DNA from 2 places in the Apibacter sp. B2966 genome. Region 1 is predicted to be linked to the other one. Evidence: riboswitches for the same ligand, from Rfam matches in the RefSeq annotation. Region 1 holds a riboswitch; the other holds the start of a gene.
What was found. Region 1 has a riboswitch for S-adenosylmethionine ahead of G8C43_RS09520 (TonB-dependent receptor plug domain-containing protein). Riboswitches for the same ligand answer to the same signal wherever they lie in the genome.

Region 1 (9,692 bases):
CACATTTTATAGTCAAGATATTTCTGAAAAAACTGCCCGTATTGTAGCCAATAATTTTTTAAATCAAAGGATTCAGTTAAAAAATTCAAACCACAATAAATTAATTAATATTACCAATCGTTTTGATAAAAAATACGATGGTTTCTATATTTTTAAAAGCTTAAATGGTTTTATAATAATTTCTTCACAAAGTGAAAACCACCCAATTCTAGCTTATTCATTTGACACAACTCTTAACCCGGAAGGAAATCAATCGCCCGAATTTTTATACTTTCTTAGAGAATACCAATCAGCAAACGAATATTTAAGAAAAAGTAAAATAAAAAAAATCGGCGAGGATAAAGAAAGATCTTTAATAAAAGAAGAATGGGACGCTTTACTTTATAGAAAAGAAATGCCTTTATCTAAAATGAATCATAAATACAATGAAATTCCTTTAACAAAAGATCCTTTGATTACTACAAAGTGGAGTCAAAATACATTTTATAATAAGTTGGTACCCAAAACTTATGAAAACCAATCTTGTCTAACGGGTTGTGTGGCTACCACTATGGCCCAAATTATGAAATATTGGAATTACCCTGTCAAAGGTAAAAGCTCTAATACCTATAAGATTCAAAATACTTATTATGATTGGAAAGGTAAAACATTAACAGCTGATTTTGCTAACACTACCTATTTATGGAATAATATGCCTACTTCCCTTTCCCTTACTTCCACCACGCAACAAATCGATGCAGTTGCCACATTAATGCTTCACACCGGTATATCGGTTAATATGATTTACGGACCTAACAGTTCGGGAGCATTTAATAACTCAGTTTTAAAAGCATTGAAAAATTACTTTCAATACAGTTCGGATATAAAAATGGTTAATAAAGGAAATTATAGTAATCCCGAGTGGATAAAACTAATTAAGGATCAGCTAATAAAAAATTATCCTGTGTTTTATAAAGGAAGCAACAGGCAAGGAGCACATACCTTTATTGCTGATGGAATTGATAGTAACAACCTCATTCATTTTAATTTTGGTTGGGGCGGTTATGCAGATGGATACTTTCAATTATCTGAACCGGCAGGATATAAATCCAATCAAAGTGCAATAATAAATATACACCCTATTAATTATACTTGTTCTATACCTTCGGGTCTCACTACTTCGAATATATCTTCAACTGGTGTCGTATTAAAATGGAATAATATACCGGGAATTCTAAGTTATACTATTGAATATAAAACAAATAAAGAAGAAAATTGGAATACTAAAACCCTTGAATCAACCGACACCTTATACACCCTTACAGGATTAAAACCAAATACCTCATATAGTTGGAGAGTAAAAGCAAATTGCTATACTTCAAACAGTTCCAATTATGCTCAGTCTACATTCAATACCTTAATTTATCCAACTCCTACCCATCTGAGTGCTTACGATATTACTAGCAACAGCGCTATTTTAAAATGGGATGAAATGCCCGGGATTTCAAATTATACCGTTGAATATAAATCATCTTTAGAGTTAACCTGGACAACAGCTGCCATTGCAACTACAAATACATTTTTTCTTCTCTCAAAATTAAATGCAAATACCACTTATAATTGGAGAGTAAAAGCCAATTATTCTGCCTCTATCAGTTCCAATTTTGAAGAAAATTCATTCCGTACTTCTACTAATTGTGCAGCTAATTACGAACCTAATGATTCGTTTGAAACTGCATATCCTATAAACATCAATACTTTATATTCAGCTGCACTTGGCTCCAGTTATGATTTAGATTATTATAAATTTTCAATTTATAAAAAATCTACTATTGAAATTATTCTTAAAAACTTTTCTGAACATTATACTTTAGCTTTATATGATTCTTCAAAGAATTATATTACCCGTAGCACGAATACGGAGAATAATAAAGATCAATTTCAAATAAATTTAATTCCCGGAACATATTATATAATGGTTAAAGGATATAAAGATGCTTTTCTTGAAAATAAATGCTATGATTTAATCGTAAATCAAATTTTCAATGATAAAATTACTGATAACAATAACATAATCATATATCCTAATCCCGCTCATGAAACACTTAATATAAAAGGTGTTCCTTCAAATATTCAAAAATTTATAACATTAACTATATTTGATAATAGTGGAAAACTAGTTAAAAATGTACGACTTTTAATTGAAGACAAAATTTCTATAAATGTCTCTGATCTACAGCCCAATCTTTATATTATAAAAATTTTAGGAAAGAATTACAAATTCATAAAAAAATAAACTTAAGAATTACGTTAAAAAACCGAAAGACAAATCTTTCGGTTTTTTTTATATTCATTAAACTGATATTTTCAATCAACTCTTTTTTTATCAAAAAAATAAAGGGTCATACCGGCTCCTATGATTCCTAATCCAATAATACTTTCCCGAGGATGGTTGACAAAAGTAAAATACAAAATATAAAAGCTGAAAAGTAAAAAGATAACGGGCATTAGTAAAAAAATATTTCCTTTGAAAAGTACCCGATCTTTTTTCTTAATAAATAAAGAAGTACTCACGGCAGCCGTTGAAAGAAGTTGAAGTACAAATGCTGTGTAAATAAAAATTTCTTCAAATTTACCACTCAATATTATTAGTATACTGATAAGAGTATGAGCAACTACAGCCCATATAGGTATTCGGTTTTTATTTTCTTTACCTAAATAACTCCAAAGATGATTTTCTTTTGCTGTTGCCTGGGTTACTCTCGATCCAACCCACAAATAGCCACTAATTGTTGAAACTAATTGCAATGCAATCAAATAACTTATCCATTTTACTCCCCGAACGCCTAAAATATTGGTAAATGCGATATTGGCAATGTCTTCTTTTCCTTCCATTTGTTCGATTGAAGCATGTTTTAAAAAAACAAAATTTACCAACACATAACTTACTGTTACAAAAACAGTTCCTATTATCAACGCTTTGGGAAGATTAACTTTTGGCTTTTCAATTTCTTCAACAATATAAGAGGCAGAATTCCAACCGGTATAAGCGTAGGTAACAAACACTAACGAACTGGCAAAAGCCGGAACGATAATTTCATGAGTCCAAGAATTATCCCATAATAATGCATTAGTAGGAGACGGACTTATCGAAATTCCAATTAAAATCAGTACTACAATGAATGCTACCTTAAGAACGGCAAATATATTTTGAAAACGACTGCTTACCTTTAAGCTGAAACATTGAAATACAGCAATAATAATGATAATGAGAATAGCTGTACTTCTTTCATTTTCAAAACCCAAATATTTAGCCATAGCCAATGCTGCTAAAGCAATTGGCCCGGAGAAACCAACAATAAGCGATACCCAACTGGTGATGTATCCCATGATGGGATGATAAGTTCGAGAAAGATAAATATAATCTCCTCCCGATTGCTTAAAATGAGCTCCCAATTCCGCGTAGATAAAAGCACCTATTAAAGCCAGTATTCCCCCGATTGTCCATAAAAGAATAATGGTAAACGTATTGTGTAATTCCGGAACTTGATATCCTAAACTTGTAAACACTCCCGTTCCTACCATATTGGATATGACTATGGCAGTTGCTGTCTTCCAGCCTATTTTTTTCATATTTATATTAAATATATAAGTCTAAATTTAGAAATTCATAGAAAGCTTAGTAAACCAATTAGCTCCGGTTGTACCCATCTGTACCGGTGCATACTTGAAAACATTATAATAAGAATTTTCATAGATTTGCTTATCCGGAAATACATCAAAAATATTATTTCCGCCCATCGTTAATATTAAATCTTTTCGTATGGAATAACTGATACTAAAATCGGTTACTAATTTTGGATCATGATGTTGTACCGAACCGTATGGGTAACCATCTCTCGTAACTTTACCGAAATAGGTATTTCTTACTAATAAATTCCATTTCGAAACAGAGTAATTGAAGCCTAAAGTAGCCTTTGCTTTTGGACTTAAAGATTCAATTATATTGGTTTGATCGGGACCGAAATATTCATTTCTGTCTCCTTCAAAAACTTTCGGAAAATGATAATCAACAATTTCTGTTTCTGTATAGTTTCCTGATAAACTTATATCCAGATTTCCCCTTCCTAAACCAACTTTATACGTGGCCACTATATCAATACCTTTCGTTTCCGTATCCACAGCATTAGTAAAAAATCGTGCTCCTTCCACTCCATAAGATTCTACTTTTGCATTAACAAATTCACTCGTGAGTACAATACGATCTTTAACTTTGATATAGTAAGCATCAGCCGTTACATATATTTTTTTAGAAGGTTTAAATGTTAAACCGGCACTCGCATTTATAGATTTTTCTTCTTTAAGTTTATCAATACCTAAAGCTTTTGCCAAAGGACTGTCATTTCTAAATATACCTTTAGAAACAACTCCTGATCCCGACGATGAGATACTGGAAAAAGAATTATTGAAATATTGCTGTTGCAGAGAAGGGGCTCTGAATCCATTACTGAAAGCTCCCCTTACAGCAAATCCGTTTACATATTCATAACGCACCGCCAACTTTCCTATCCAAGAATTACCAAAATCGGAATAATGCTCATATCTTCCTGCCAAATCACCGGAAAATTTTCCTTTTTTAAATGCTACATCCGCATAACCGGAGGCATTATTTCTGTCCTCCTTTAACGCATTTTCAGGAGAAAATCCTATAAAACCTTGTGCTCCCCCCTCTCCCAGTATATCGGTGGGAAGAGTAGATGCTGTTGCCGGATTACCAAATTTATCGTAACGCATCCATGAGCCTTCTTCTCCGGCTTTTATTCTATACTGTTCGTATTTAAATTCTCCTCCGAAGGCAATAGAAAGAAGTGTATTTATTTTTTTAGAAATATCCAGATTGATAGTATTTTGCATAAACTCATGTCCCCCGGCTTTAAATTCCGTTGGAGAAAGTATACCCAACGAAGCATTGTTTGTATGCGTAGCCTTATAATTAAAGAGGTTTTCTCCAAAGGTATTACTTATATCTACCATCCAATTATTATGCATATATCTTATTCCCGTAGAGTTAGAAATATCATAAATAGTGGATTTTAATAAAGGTTGAAATCCTATCGGATAAAGTTCTTTAACTACATTAGTTTTTTCACTGGGAAGTCTTCGGAATTCAGCTCCTTCTCCTTGTCTTAAACTTGCTCCGCCGAATGAGTAGAACTCATACTTTTCGGATAATGGATAAATGGAATTTATAAAAAACTGTTGATTTTTAATTTGAGCATCTCCTGCCCTGAAACGGAAGTCTTTTTGGGTTAAACCCATTTCTGCCATAATTTTTTCATCGTTTATTCTGGCCTGATCGGGATCCGGTGCAAAATCATAGGCAAAGTTATCGCCAAACTTGTCCAGATTATTATCATATGAACGATTGGTTTTATTTCTTTGGCTGACTACAAAAGAAAGATTGATACTTCCTCCTTTATCTCCTAATTTAGCCCCGTAATTTCCGCTAAAATTGTAAGTTTCCCCGTCATTTCTATTGGTTAATCCATAGGTGATGGATGCCGAGCCGCCCTCATTCTTTTTTAAAATAATATTAATTACACCGGCAATGGCATCCGAACCGTATTGAGCTGCCGCTCCATCTCTTAGAACCTCTATTTTTTCTATTGCTGAAACGGGTATGGCACTTAAATCTGTACCCACAGATCCATTACCTACCGTATTTTGATAGTTGACTAATGAGGTAGTATGCCGTCTTTTTCCATTCACTAATACCAGAACCTGATCGGGACCCATACCTCTCAAGGTAGCCGGATCAATATGTTCCGTTCCATCAGAAGAAGATTGGCGAACTGAATTGAATGAAGGTACTAAATAATTTAATAAGTCGTTAACGGTTAATTGAGGAGATGCCTTATCTATTTTCCTGACATCTATTACATCTATGGCAACGGGAGAATTTACTTTTGTTCGTTCTGAACTTCTGCCACCGACTACAACAATCTCTTCAAGATCAAGGGAATCTACGGCTCGTTTTTCTTGAGCATCCACATAATTGGTAAATTCTAAAATTAAACTTACCATTAACAAAGAAACTTTTTTCATTATCTTTCTTACAGTTAGTAAATTATATTTATTAAAACTGTATCAAGAAAAACCGGAAAGGAAAAAAGAAATTATTCACAACTCAACACACTCACAATTCGCGAATCACTCATCTTTCCCCTCAGGGCTGGAATTAGCACCAAGCCTAAGCAGGCCGGTTGCCAAGGTTTCACAGGGCCAGTCCCTCCACCTTTCTTGATAAGTGATGTAAATATACCATAATTTTCATAATAAAATAATTTTATATTATATTATTTTACCTCTAAGATAAAGAAATAAATTTACTTTATCTTAAAAAATCTTACCAAGAAAATTATTCCTATTCCAAACAAGGAAATGAAAGTAAAAGATATTTGTAATGAAAATTTTTCAGCTAAAAAACCAATGCAAGGAGGACCTAGAAAAAAACCGATAAAACCAATGCTGGTAATAACTGTAAGCGCTTGTTCGGGCGAAGCTGTTTTTGAATTTCCCGCTAAGGTATATACTAAGGGTACGACTGCAGATATTCCCAGTCCAACAATAACGAACGAAAGAAGTGTAGTTAGTAATGTTGGAAATAGAACAGCACAGACCATACCTATAAAAATTAAAGATCCGCTGATAATCAACGTAATTTTTGAACCGAATTTTCGAACTACAAAATCAGAAATGAATCGTCCGCAAGCCATGGCTGCCATATAGGCAGTCAATCCATATCCGATATATTTTTTATCGGCTTTCACTATATTCCTCATATATTCATTGGACCAATCGGTCATCGTTCCTTCAGAAACCATAGCAAAAAAAGCTAGAAATCCTAAGACAATAAGATTTTTATCAACTCTGATAAATTTTGATTTTTTTGGTAATTCCATTGGTTCTTCTTTGGATTCATCCGGCAACAAGTATCTGAATAACCAAAGGGAAACCAGAATTCCTATGGAAGAATATAAAATAAAATGCTCAGAAGGTGGTATGTTTTTAGCAATCATTACTGCTCCTAACCAAGAAGCAAAAAAACCTCCAATGCTCCAAGTACCGTGCATGGAGCCTATTATTTGGCCTTTATAGGATTTTGACACATTAACAGCTTGTGTATTTATAGCTATATTGGTTAAATTACCTATGGCCCCGTAGGCTATTAAATTGAGTTTCAATTGCCACAATTTTCCACAAAATCCAATTCCGATTAAAAATATAAAGTAAAGAATGATAAATGTAAGGGTTGATTTTTTGCTTCCCAGCTTTTTTATTAAATTACCCGCAAAAGGTAACGTAATAAGTGTTCCGATGGATAAAAATAGTAAAACCAATCCCCAATTGGAATCGGAAACATTCATCGATAATTTAATCGTTGGAATTCGTGAAGCCCAAGTCGCGGAACTGCCTCCAAAGAAAAAAAATAAAAGGGTTACGGCCATTCTGGGCAAATGCTTTTTGTATATCATTGTTAATTCTCTCGGATTTTTTATGGATTGTATCTATTTATTAACTACTCCGGTATTTATAAAATAAAAAAAACCTGCTTGATACAATCAAACAGGCTGTTCATTAATTAAAACTTTATTCATTAGTCGGAGATTCTTTTTCAACCTCCAGTATTTTAATTTCCGTACTGTCTTTTTCTTTATTTAATCCAATATAGAGATGGTCTCCGTCATGTATCGATGAATTAATAATTTCTTCAGCGATCACATCTTCCACATATTTCTGGATCGCTCTTTTAAGCTGACGTGCACCGAAATTTTTGTCCCATCCTTTTTCAATGATGAATTCTTTAGCTTCCGGAGATAATTCTACTTCATATCCAATTTTAGCAATCCTATCGTACACATTTTTCAATTCTAAATCTATAATTTTAGATATATCTTCCTTTTCCAAATTATTAAAGATGATAACATCATCGATCCTATTTAGGAATTCAGGAGCAAATGTTCTCTTTAAAGCGTTTTCTAAAGTAGATTTTGCTCTTATATCGGAAGATGATTTTTTGGCAGAAGTTCCAAATCCAACACCGTCACCGAATTCTTTGAGTTCACGAGTTCCGATATTGGAAGTTAAAATGATTATTGTATTTCTAAAATCTATTTTTCTTCCCAAACTATCCGTAACATGTCCGTCATCTAAAATTTGCAAAAGGATATTAAATACATCCGGATGTGCTTTTTCAATTTCATCTAAGAGGATTACAGCATATGGTTTTCTTCTTACGGATTCTGTCAATTGACCTCCTTCTTCATATCCTACATATCCCGGAGGAGCTCCTACTAATCTAGATACGGCAAATTTTTCCATATATTCACTCATATCTATTCTAATGAGAGCATCATCTGAATCAAATAATTCTCTGGCAATAACTTTTGCTAATTGAGTTTTTCCAACTCCGGTTGCTCCTAAGAATATAAATGTACCTATAGGCCTGTTAGGATCTTTTAACCCGGCACGGTTTCTCTGAATGGCTTTTACTACTTTGTTGACCGCTTCGTCCTGACCGATTATTTTTCCTTTCATCAGATCTTTCATTTGAGCAAGTTTTTTAAGCTCTCCTTCTGCAACTCTTTGTACGGGTACACCGCTCATCATTGAAACTACCTCTGCAACATTATCTTCAGTAACAATCTCCCGATGTTCTCTTGAAGATTTTTCCCATTCTCTTTGTGCATTCGCTAATTTTGTTTCAATCTCTTTTTCGGTATCTCTTAATTTTGCAGCTTCTTCATACTTTTGGCTTTTAATTACCTTAGTCTTTTCAGCTCTGATTTTTTCTAATTCTTTCTCATAATTAACTATTTCCTTTGGAACTTTGATATTTTTAATATGGACTCTTGATCCCGCTTCATCGAGCGCATCAATCGCTTTGTCCGGTAAATATCGGTCGGTAATATATCTTGTAGTAAGATTTACACAAGCTTTAATTGCCTCCTCGGTATAAGTTACATTATGATGTTCTTCGTATTTATCTTTAATTTGATTTAATATGATAATGGTTTCTTCCGGAGAAGTTTGTTCTACCATTACTTTTTGAAATCGTCTTTCTAAGGCGCCATCTTTTTCAATATATTGCCTATATTCATCCAAAGTAGTCGCTCCGATGCATTGTATCTCTCCTCTTGCTAATGCCGGTTTGAACATATTGGAAGCATCTAAAGAGCCTGTGGCTCCTCCGGCTCCTACTATGGTATGGATTTCATCAATAAAGAGAATAATATCCGAGTTTTTCTCAAGCTCATTCATGATGGCTTTCATTCTTTCTTCAAATTGTCCTCTATATTTAGTACCTGCAACCAGTCCGGCTACATCTAAGGTAACTACTCGTTTGTTGTATAAAACACGAGAGACCTTTTTTTGAACAATTCGTAAAGCGAGGCCTTCTGCAATGGCTGATTTACCGACTCCGGGCTCTCCTATTAACAAAGGATTATTCTTTTTTCTTCTGCTTAATATCTGAGATACTCTTTCAATTTCTTTTTCCCTTCCTACCACCGGATCTAAACGACCTTCGAGTGCAGCGGTGGTTAAATCTCTACCGAAATTATCTAATACCGGTGTTCTGCTTTTCGAAGGGTTGGATCTGCTTCCTTTAGGTGCTTCGTATTGATTTCCTTCACTAATGCCTTCTTCTTCAG
Region 2 (9,692 bases), 210 kb from region 1:
TTATCGCGCAGAAACAACCGTTAACTGGTGTCCGGCTTTAGGAACGGTTCTGGCAAATGATGAAGTAGTAAACGGAGTTTCTGAACGAGGAGGATTTCCTGTCTATCAAAAAAGTATGATGCAATGGTCCATGCGGATCACAGCTTATGCTGAAAGACTTCTATCCGGATTGGAAACCATCGATTGGAGCGAATCAATCAAAGAAAGTCAACGTAATTGGATCGGTAAATCTTTAGGAGCAGAAATCAATTTTGCTGTTGCTGATTCCGAGACAACCGTGACAATTTTCACCACTCGTCCGGATACAATATTTGGTGCTACTTATATGGTTATGTCTCCTGAACATCCTCTTGTGGATCAAATTACTACCGGCACCTATTACGAAGCCGTAAACCAATATAAAGATCAAAGCACCAAACGATCGGAAAGAGAGCGAATCGCAGATGCTAAAACTGTTTCAGGACAATTTACCGGTGCTTATGCTATAAATCCTTTTACTCATAAAAAAATTCCTATTTATATTGCAGATTACGTATTATATGGATACGGAACAGGTGCCATAATGGCTGTTCCTGCTCACGATGAGCGCGATCATCGATTTGCTAAACATTTTGGACTTCCAATTGTTGAAGTAATTAAAGGAGGAACCGATGTTCAAGAAGAGGCTTTTTCTTCCAAAGAAGGGGTCTGTATCAATTCCCAAATTTTAGACGGATTGACTGTTAAAGATGCTCAAGCTAAAATTATTGAGGAAATAGAAAAAATGAAAATCGGGCACGGAACTACCAACTACCGATTACGAGATGCCGTTTTTTCTCGTCAACGATATTGGGGGGAACCTATTCCTATATATTATAAAAATGATATTCCCTATGCTTTACCGGAATCCGCACTACCTTTACTCCTTCCGGAGGTTGAAAAATATTTGCCCACTGAAGACGGAGACCCTCCATTGGGACGTGCTACACAATGGGCCTGGGATACTGAAAATGAACAAGTTGTAAGTAACGACCGTATTAATCATACCACGATTTTTCCTTTAGATTTGAATACAATGCCCGGTTGGGCCGGAAGTTCCTGGTATTTTCTTAGATACACAGATCCAACTAACCATTCTAGCTTTGCAGATACTAAAAAAATAAATTATTGGGAAAATGTAGATTTATATATAGGAGGAAGTGAACATGCTACGGGACATTTATTGTATTCACGTTTTTGGAATAAATTTTTAAAAGATTATGGATACTGCGCCCAAGAAGAACCGTTCCAAAAATTAATTAATCAAGGGATGATTTTAGGTCAAAGTGCTTATATCTACCGAATTAATGGAACTAATAACTTCATCTCTTACAATTTATTACATGAAGCACAAGATACCACTCCACTGCATATTGATGTAAAACTTCTTAAAGGAACTACAGATGAAGTTGATTTAGAAAAATTAAGAAATTGGAGAGATGAATTCAAAAATGCAGAGTTTATTCTTGAAGAAGGTAAATTTATATGCGGGAGAGAAGTAGAAAAGATGTCAAAATCTTACTACAATGTTATTAATCCGGATGATGTTTGTGATGAATACGGAGCCGACAGCTTACGTATGTATGAAATGTTTTTAGGACCTATTGAACAGGCTAAACCTTGGAATACTCAAGGACTTAGCGGAGTTCATGGATTCTTAAAAAAATTCTGGAAACTGTATCATTCCGGTGAAGGAGAAACTTTCTTTATATCAGATGAAAAACCTATTAAAGAAGAACAAAAAATAATTCATCAATTAATAAAAAAAGTTAAAGAGGATTTGGATAACTTTTCTTTCAATACATCCATAAGTTCTTTTATGATTGCTACCAATGATTTGGTAAAAATAAAATGTTATAAAAGAGAAATTTTAGAATCTTTGTGCATTTTAATCTCTCCTTATGCTCCACATATTGCAGAAGAGCTATGGGAAAAATTAGGACATGAAAACAGCATTGAATTTCAAGCATTCCCTGAATTTAACGCTGAATATCTTGTTTCCGAAATACATGAATATCCGGTTAGTTTTAATGGAAAAGTACGTTTTAAAATTGAAATGCCTATTTCCGCTACTCCTAAAGAAATTGAAGAAGCAGTAATGGCTCATGAAAAAACACCGAATTATCTTGACGGCAAACAACCTAAAAAGGTTATTGTAGTGCCTAAACGAATTGTCAATATTGTACTATAAATAGACTTAAAAAACCAATCCCAAAACGGATTGGTTTTTTTATATTTTTTTATGCTACCTTTTATTAACTAATTAGTTGTTAATCCACCATCAACCGGTAGAATCGTTCCGGTAATCCATTGGGCTTGATCGGAAGCCAGGAAAACAGCAGCCGCCCCAATATCTTCTATCGTTCCAATACTACCCATCGGATATATAGATTTAATCATTGTATGAAAATTTGTTTTACCTTCTTCGCTTAGCTGTTCTAAATTATATCGTAGAAGCGGCGTATCAATACTTCCCGGAGCAATAGCATTAACCCGAATTCCATCTTTTCCTGCCTCAAAAGCCAATGATTTAGTAAATGAATCTATACCGCCCTTTGTCATGGAGTAAGCAGTAGATTCTCTTCCCGGTAACATTCTGTGTGAAAAATAAGATGAAATATTAATTATATTTCCTTTGGATTTTTTCAAAGATTGATACAAATTTTGAGTCAGCATATAAGGCGCTTTCATATTAAGATTAATGTGTTTATCTAATAAATCTTCAGATGTTTCTTCAAAAGGATTAAAACGACCGATTCCAGCATTATTAATTAACACATCAACTGTTTTTACTTTTTCTAAAATTAGTTTACCAACTGAAGGTAATTTTTCAATTTCCGTTAAATCCGCAGAAATCAGAGAAACAGTTACGTGATACGACGAAAATTCTTCTTTGATGTTTTTTAATTTTTGAGGATCTCTGGCAATTAGAACAAGATTTGCTCTTTGTTGGGCGAAAGCACGAGCAATTCCCAAGCCTATTCCTTCAGTAGCGCCGGTTATAATAACATTTTTGTCTATGAACATAGTATTTAAATTTTAATTATATTTTATTGTTAAATATTTACATTTTATGTAAATTATTTACAATTACAAATTTAACTTTTATTTTGTATATTTACTTCAAATAATGTAAATAATTTACAAAATGAACGAAACCAATCATTTATCTTTCGATTTTAAATTTTTAGAGCAATTAATTGTGGGCATTGGCGAAGTTTCTCAAATAACGGGAATTCCTACCCGACAAATTAGGTATTGGGAAGATAAAGGAATTATCAAAAGTCTTACAGAACAGGAAGGAAAAAACAGAAGATACAATTATGAAAATATTAAAAAAATGATTTTAATAAAAGAATTATTGGAAGAAGGGTTTACATTAGATGCTGCTTCACAAAAATTAGACAGCCGAATGCAATTGATTGAAAATGTATTAAAAAAGCTTACCAACAAATAAAATCAGTAGTAAATAAATGGGTTATTAAAAAATCATTTACATTATATAATATTATTATTGATCTTAATATAAATTAGTTACCATTTCAAAAAATTGTATTTTTTTAAACTTAGAATTAATTTCGACGGTTATTTAAATGCTTCTGTAGGTAAATTGATTTATATCTAGCATACTTTATATCTTATATTATAATGATTATTAAAAATACATTACCTTTATAAATATTATAATAAAATCGTTTTTTATTGGAAATTAAAAAATAAAACGTATCTTTGTAATATATTTAGCGATCATTAATAAAATTACTTATCAAGAAAGGTGGAGGGAATTGGCCCTATGATACCTTAGCAACCCTCTTATATGAGTAGGTGCTGCATCCAACCGTAAAGGAAAGATAAGTCGAAACAGCTTACATACAAATACAAATAATACGAGCTTCTTTCGACCTACAAAAAGAAGCTAATTCATAATTTAGCATTTAAATGGGAATCTTGTATAAGTTGTTTTATGATGATTAATGAATTTTAAGGCATTTATTAATTAGAAAAAACAACCTAGTCATGAAATTAGAAACAAAATTAGTACATATTTCTACTCCTGATGTACTTACCGGAGCTATTTCTACTCCTATTTACCAAACCTCTTCTTATGTTCAGGAAGAACCGGATGTGAATAAAGGATTTGCTTATACAAGAACGGCTAATCCTACTCGTAAAGTTGTAGAACAAGCCATTGCTGAATTAGAGGGCGGTATTGCCGGATTTGCTTTTTCATCGGGATTGGCAGCAACGGATTGTGTTTTAAAGTTATTAAAACAAGGGGATGAAATTATCGCTGTAAATGATGTTTACGGAGGTACTTATCGAATAGTTACTACGGTTTATAATAAATTTGGTGTAACCTCTAAATTTATTGATACTACTGATATTCAAAATGTCTTACATGCAGTTTCAAATAAAACTCGCTTCATATGGCTGGAAACCCCTACAAATCCAACTTTAAAAATATCCGACATTGAAGAAATCGCTAAAATTTCCAAACAAGTGGGAGCATTATTAATTGTAGATAATACATTTTTATCTCCTGCTTTACAACAACCGATACGTTTAGGAGCAGATATTGTTGTACACAGTGGAACTAAATATCTTTCAGGACATGGAGACGTTTTATCCGGATTTATAGTTGTGAAAGATCCTAAAATAGCCGAAGAATTAAAATATTTACAAAATACCTCAGGGGGCGTACTCTCTCCTTTTGATAGTTGGTTAACTTTACGCGGAATTCAAACTCTATCTCTGCGTATGGAAAAACATTCACAAAATGCTCAAAAAATTGCTGAATTTTTAACTACACATCCCAAAGTAGATAAAGTATATTATCCGGGATTAAAAAATCATCCCAACCATCATATTGCGGCCAAACAACAAAAAGGGTTTGGCGGGATGGTATCTTTTAGTTTAAAAGAAGATACTTTAGAAGCGGCAAAAGATTTTTTAACCCGTACCAAAATTTTCCTTTTAGCTGAAAATTTAGGCGATGTTAGGAGTTTGGGTAGCCATCCTGCCACCATGACCCATAAATCAACCCCTCTTGAAGTTCGTAAAGAAACAGGAATTCAAGATTCTTTAATTCGTTTATCGGTAGGAATTGAAAATGTTGATGACCTGATTAATGATATCAAACAAGCTTTAGATTAACGGTTAATTTTATAAATTGAATAATTGAATGATAAGAAATAAACTTAAATTAGGAATTTTTGGATTTGGATGTGTGGGAACTGGATTGTATAAAGTGTTAGAAGAAGCCGAAAGTGTAGATGCAAATATTAAAAAAATATGTATCAAACATCCCGATAAACCGAGATCAATCGATAAAAAGTATTTTACTACTGATAAATACGAGTTATTATCGGACCCTGAAATTGAAGTTATTGTCGAATTAATAGATGATGCTGATGCTGCTTTTGATATTGTTTCAGAGGCCATGAAAAACGGAAAAGCTGTAGTTTCGGCAAATAAAAAGATGATTGCTGAACATTTACCTGAACTTCTAAAGTTGGAAAAAGAATACCATGTTCCCCTACTCTATGAAGCCTCTGTTTGTGCCAGTATTCCCATCATCAGAAATTTAGAAGAATATTATGACAATGATTTATTAACATCGGTATCGGGAATTTTTAATGGTTCTACCAATTTCATTTTAACCAAAATGATCCATGAAAAACTTTCTTATCCTGTCGTTTTAAAAGAAGCACAAGAGAAAGGATTCGCAGAATCAGATCCTACCTTAGATGTTGAGGGAATTGATCCTAAATATAAATTGTGTATTATTCTTTTTCATGCTTTTGGACTTATTACTAAACCGGAATCTATATTTAATTTTGGAATATCAAGAATTAGTGATTTTGACTTGGAATTTGCTCGTCAAAGAAATTTAACAATCAAGTTAATAGCAAGATGCAATAAAAATAATAATGAAATTACGGGTTTTTGTGCTCCTACTTTTATAGAAAAAGAAAATACATTAGCTCATGTAAATTATGAATATAATGGAGTGGTTTTAGAAAGTGCTTTTTCTGAAAAGCAACTTATGATTGGTAAAGGTGCCGGAGATAAACCCACCGGATCTGCCGTGCTTTCTGATATTTCAGCTTTAACGTATGATTACAGATATGAAAACAAGAAATATATTCATCTAAATAAACAATTACAATTAGTAGATACTAAAATTTATAAAGTTTATGTGAGATATCACGATCAATTTTCCGGTTTTGATGATTTTGAGTCCATCGAAGAACAATACAGCAGCCTTTCAGGTAATTATTTTATAGGCTTCATCTGTTTACATAAATTAGCGCATTCTTCATGGATTAAAGACCCGAATATAAATGTTATTTTTTTCAGCTGATTGGGTTGATAAGTATGTAAATTCAACTATTTAGTTATGATTGCCCAATGCTCGGTCATACAATTCTTTATATAAAGGAATTATCTTAGAATTATCAAAAAGTAACGCTTGATCTTTCGCTTGTTTTTTGAAAAGTGAAAGCATTTTTTCATCTTTCAGCAGCCTAATGGCATTCTTTGCCATGGAAGGAACGTCACCAACAGGCGATACAAATCCTGAAAAACCGTCTTTATTAACTTCTGTAATTCCACCGGCATTACTTGAAATAACAGGTATGCCACAGGCCATTGCTTCTAAGGCTGCCAATCCGAAACTTTCTTGTTCAGAAGGTAATAAAAATAGATCTGCAATGCTTAAAATTGAAGATACATCAACCATTTTTCCCAATGTTTTGATTTTATCCTCCAAATGATACACTTTAGTTAAATGCTCAATGGTTTCTGTCTCCGGTCCTTCTCCAACAATCAAAAGTTTCGATTTAACTTCTTTTTGTACCAGATTGAAAATCGACATTACATCATCAATGCGTTTAATTTTTCTCAAGTTAGATACATGGATAAGTAATTTTTCATCTTCAGAAGCAAAATTCTTTCGGATACACGGGCTTGATATTTTAACAGAATTATCAATAAAATTCGGAATTACTTCAATGTCTTTTTTTATAGTAAATGCCTCAAAAGTATCTTGTTTTAAACTTTGGGAAACTGAGGTTATATAATCGGATTTATTGATCGAAAATTCGACACCGGATTTATAAATGGGATGACTTCCTACCAAAGTAATATCTGTACCGTGTAAGGTAGTGATTACCGGTAAGTCAACACCCTTCTCTTTTAAAATTTGCTTGGCAAAATAGGCTGCATAGGCATGAGGTATTGCATAATGTACATGCAGCAAATCTAATCCGTAAGTTTCTGCAACATTTACAATGATTGTAGACAATGCTAAGGAAAAGGGTTGATATTCAAATAAAGGATATTGTTTAACGCAAACTTGATGAAAATATACATTAGGCAAAGTGACATCCAGCTTTGCCGGAATGCTATAGCTTATAAAATGAGCTTCATTACCTAATGCGGCCATCTCCATTCCTAATTGGGTGGCAACTATCCCGCTCCCACCGAAAGTAGGATAACAAACAATTCCAATTTTCATTTTATTGCAAAAAATTTAAAAGATCATAATAGTTTTCAGAATTTATGCCATGACCTTCATTGTATTCATGATATTCATAATCTAAATCTAATTCTTCACATATTGATTTGAATTGACGAGACCATTGAATGGGAATAATAGGATCTTCTTTTCCATGTGAAAAGAAAAATTCCAATTGTGAAAAATCATCCCCCATGTTTACGTCTTTCAATAATTCCGGGTCCGGATATCCACTTAAACAGGCTATTTTTTTAAACCTTTTAGGATGGTGTAATGCTAATGAAAAGGAAAGGATTGCTCCTTGACTAAAACCTAATAAGGTTATGGAATTAGTATCGAAAGGATATTTAGTTTGGATTTGATCCAAAAATTTCATAATAATTTTTTGCGATTCAATGGCCTGGTCGGAATTAATCATTTTGGCTCCTGAAGTAAAATCTAAATCGTACCAGGCATATCCACCCATGCTAATTTCTCGTATGGCTCGTAAACTAATCACGTAGGCATCATCGGGTAATTCTTCTGCAAAACTGAACAAATCTTGCTCATTACTTCCATATCCATGCAGTAAAAGTATTAATGAAGGCGTCTCGGTAGCTGACTTAGGTTCTCTTAATAAATAATGGACCATATTTAGAAATTTAGTAAAACAAAGATACTCTTTTTTGTATAATACATTTTAGAGGATCAAGCGATCTAACGTTATCTATACGTTTCTTATGAAATTTATGCTTCTTAGTGAGTATCTTGAAAATGATTTTTTAGATCAATTGTTAATAAGAAAATTAGATTATATTTTTTCAAATTATTAAAACATAATGCTTTTTAGTAAAATAGATACGGTTTAAAATTATTAGTAGTAACCAATCGATTTTTTATTCAATCACTCTATTTTCTAACATGGGAACAAATTGATAATCTCCAAACTCCATAGTCTCAAATGTATTTTCATCTAATTTAAGAACTGTATACATTTTTTGCTCTTTTTCTCCTATAGGAATAACCATGACCCCTCCAACTGCTAATTGCTCCAATAACTTTTTAGGCATGGTGGGAACCCCCGCTGTCACTATAATTTTATCAAAAGGAGCAAAAGAAGGAAGACCTAAATATCCATCGCCAAAAATTTGATGTTTAGGAGTGAAATTAATTTTTTTAAGAATTCTTTTGGAGAATTCAAATAATTCTTTTTGTCTTTCAATGGTAAAGACTTGTGCTCCTAGGGCTACTAAAACAGAAGTTTGATATCCGGAACCCGTTCCGATTTCTAAAACTTTTTCTCCTTTCTGAACGTGTAATAATTGAGTTTGAAAAGCTACTGTAAATGGATGGGAAATCGTTTGATTAGATAATATTGGAAAAGCTCGGTCTTCATAAGCTAGATCTTCAAATATTGAATCTATAAAAAGATGACGAGGAATTTTATTTAGGGCATTTAATACAATTTCATCATTTATTCCTTTTTGCTTAAGTAAATTAATTAGTTTATTTCTCTTTCCTTTATGTTTTAATGTATCCTGTTTCATTGTCTTGCAAGTTATTTAAAATATCAATGAGAAACAATATTTACCGGGACGCATAAAGGCGAAAATTAAGCGATAAAAAATATTTTTTACATGAAAATTATTGTAATTTAAAAAGATCCTTATTTTTATCTTATTTGTATTTTTTTTGAATTTTTTTATTTTTTTAATCTTTTGGGAAGAATAAAAGTTAAATTAAGTAAAACAATAGCGATAAGGATAAGTACAATGCCCACCCATTGCAGGGAAGTTACTTTTTCGCTAAGCACAAATTTAGCCATCATAACAGAAACCGGAAGTTCCAAGGAAGCAATTATACTTCCTATTCCGATTCCCACCACCGGCATACCTTTGGTAAATAAAAAGGGAGGAAGAATAGTTCCGAAAACAGCTAATATAATACCCCATTTATAGAATATTGAAAAATGGAACGGTTCAGTTATCAGCGCATGAGCCCAAATTAATGAAACCATAAGGGTGGCTCCTACTAGCAGATAAACAGACCGCAAAGTAGAGGGCATAGATAAGGCTACTTTATTGGACGTAAACATAGAAAAAGTATAGGATAGTGCTGCTAAAATTCCAAAAATTACACCTGTTGCATTCAAATGAACGTGAGATTCATTAATAAG

Region 2: linked by a shared signal. The riboswitch ahead of G8C43_RS00490 (trans-sulfuration enzyme family protein) and the one ahead of G8C43_RS09520 (TonB-dependent receptor plug domain-containing protein) in region 1 are both predicted to bind S-adenosylmethionine.

What each region holds. Positions count from the first base shown of each region.
Region 1 covers NZ_CP049714.1:2,221,659-2,231,350, reverse strand. The annotation lists gene G8C43_RS09530 (C10 family peptidase) at 1-2,275, shown strand, start outside; gene G8C43_RS09525 (APC family permease) at 2,347-3,612, opposite strand; gene G8C43_RS09520 (TonB-dependent receptor plug domain-containing protein) at 3,640-6,084, opposite strand; SAM riboswitch class I at 6,191-6,289, opposite strand; gene G8C43_RS09515 (MFS transporter) at 6,366-7,514, opposite strand; gene G8C43_RS09510 (ATP-dependent Clp protease ATP-binding subunit) at 7,630-9,692, opposite strand, start outside.
Region 2 covers NZ_CP049714.1:112,796-122,487, reverse strand. The annotation lists gene leuS (leucine--tRNA ligase) at 1-2,209, shown strand, start outside; gene G8C43_RS00500 (SDR family NAD(P)-dependent oxidoreductase) at 2,278-3,045, opposite strand; gene G8C43_RS00495 (MerR family transcriptional regulator) at 3,167-3,475, shown strand; SAM riboswitch class I at 3,779-3,876, shown strand; gene G8C43_RS00490 (trans-sulfuration enzyme family protein) at 4,036-5,172, shown strand; gene G8C43_RS00485 (homoserine dehydrogenase) at 5,201-6,382, shown strand; gene bshA (N-acetyl-alpha-D-glucosaminyl L-malate synthase BshA) at 6,413-7,537, opposite strand; gene G8C43_RS00475 (alpha/beta hydrolase) at 7,539-8,168, opposite strand; gene G8C43_RS00470 (protein-L-isoaspartate(D-aspartate) O-methyltransferase) at 8,413-9,063, opposite strand; gene G8C43_RS00465 (EamA family transporter) at 9,219-9,692, opposite strand, start outside.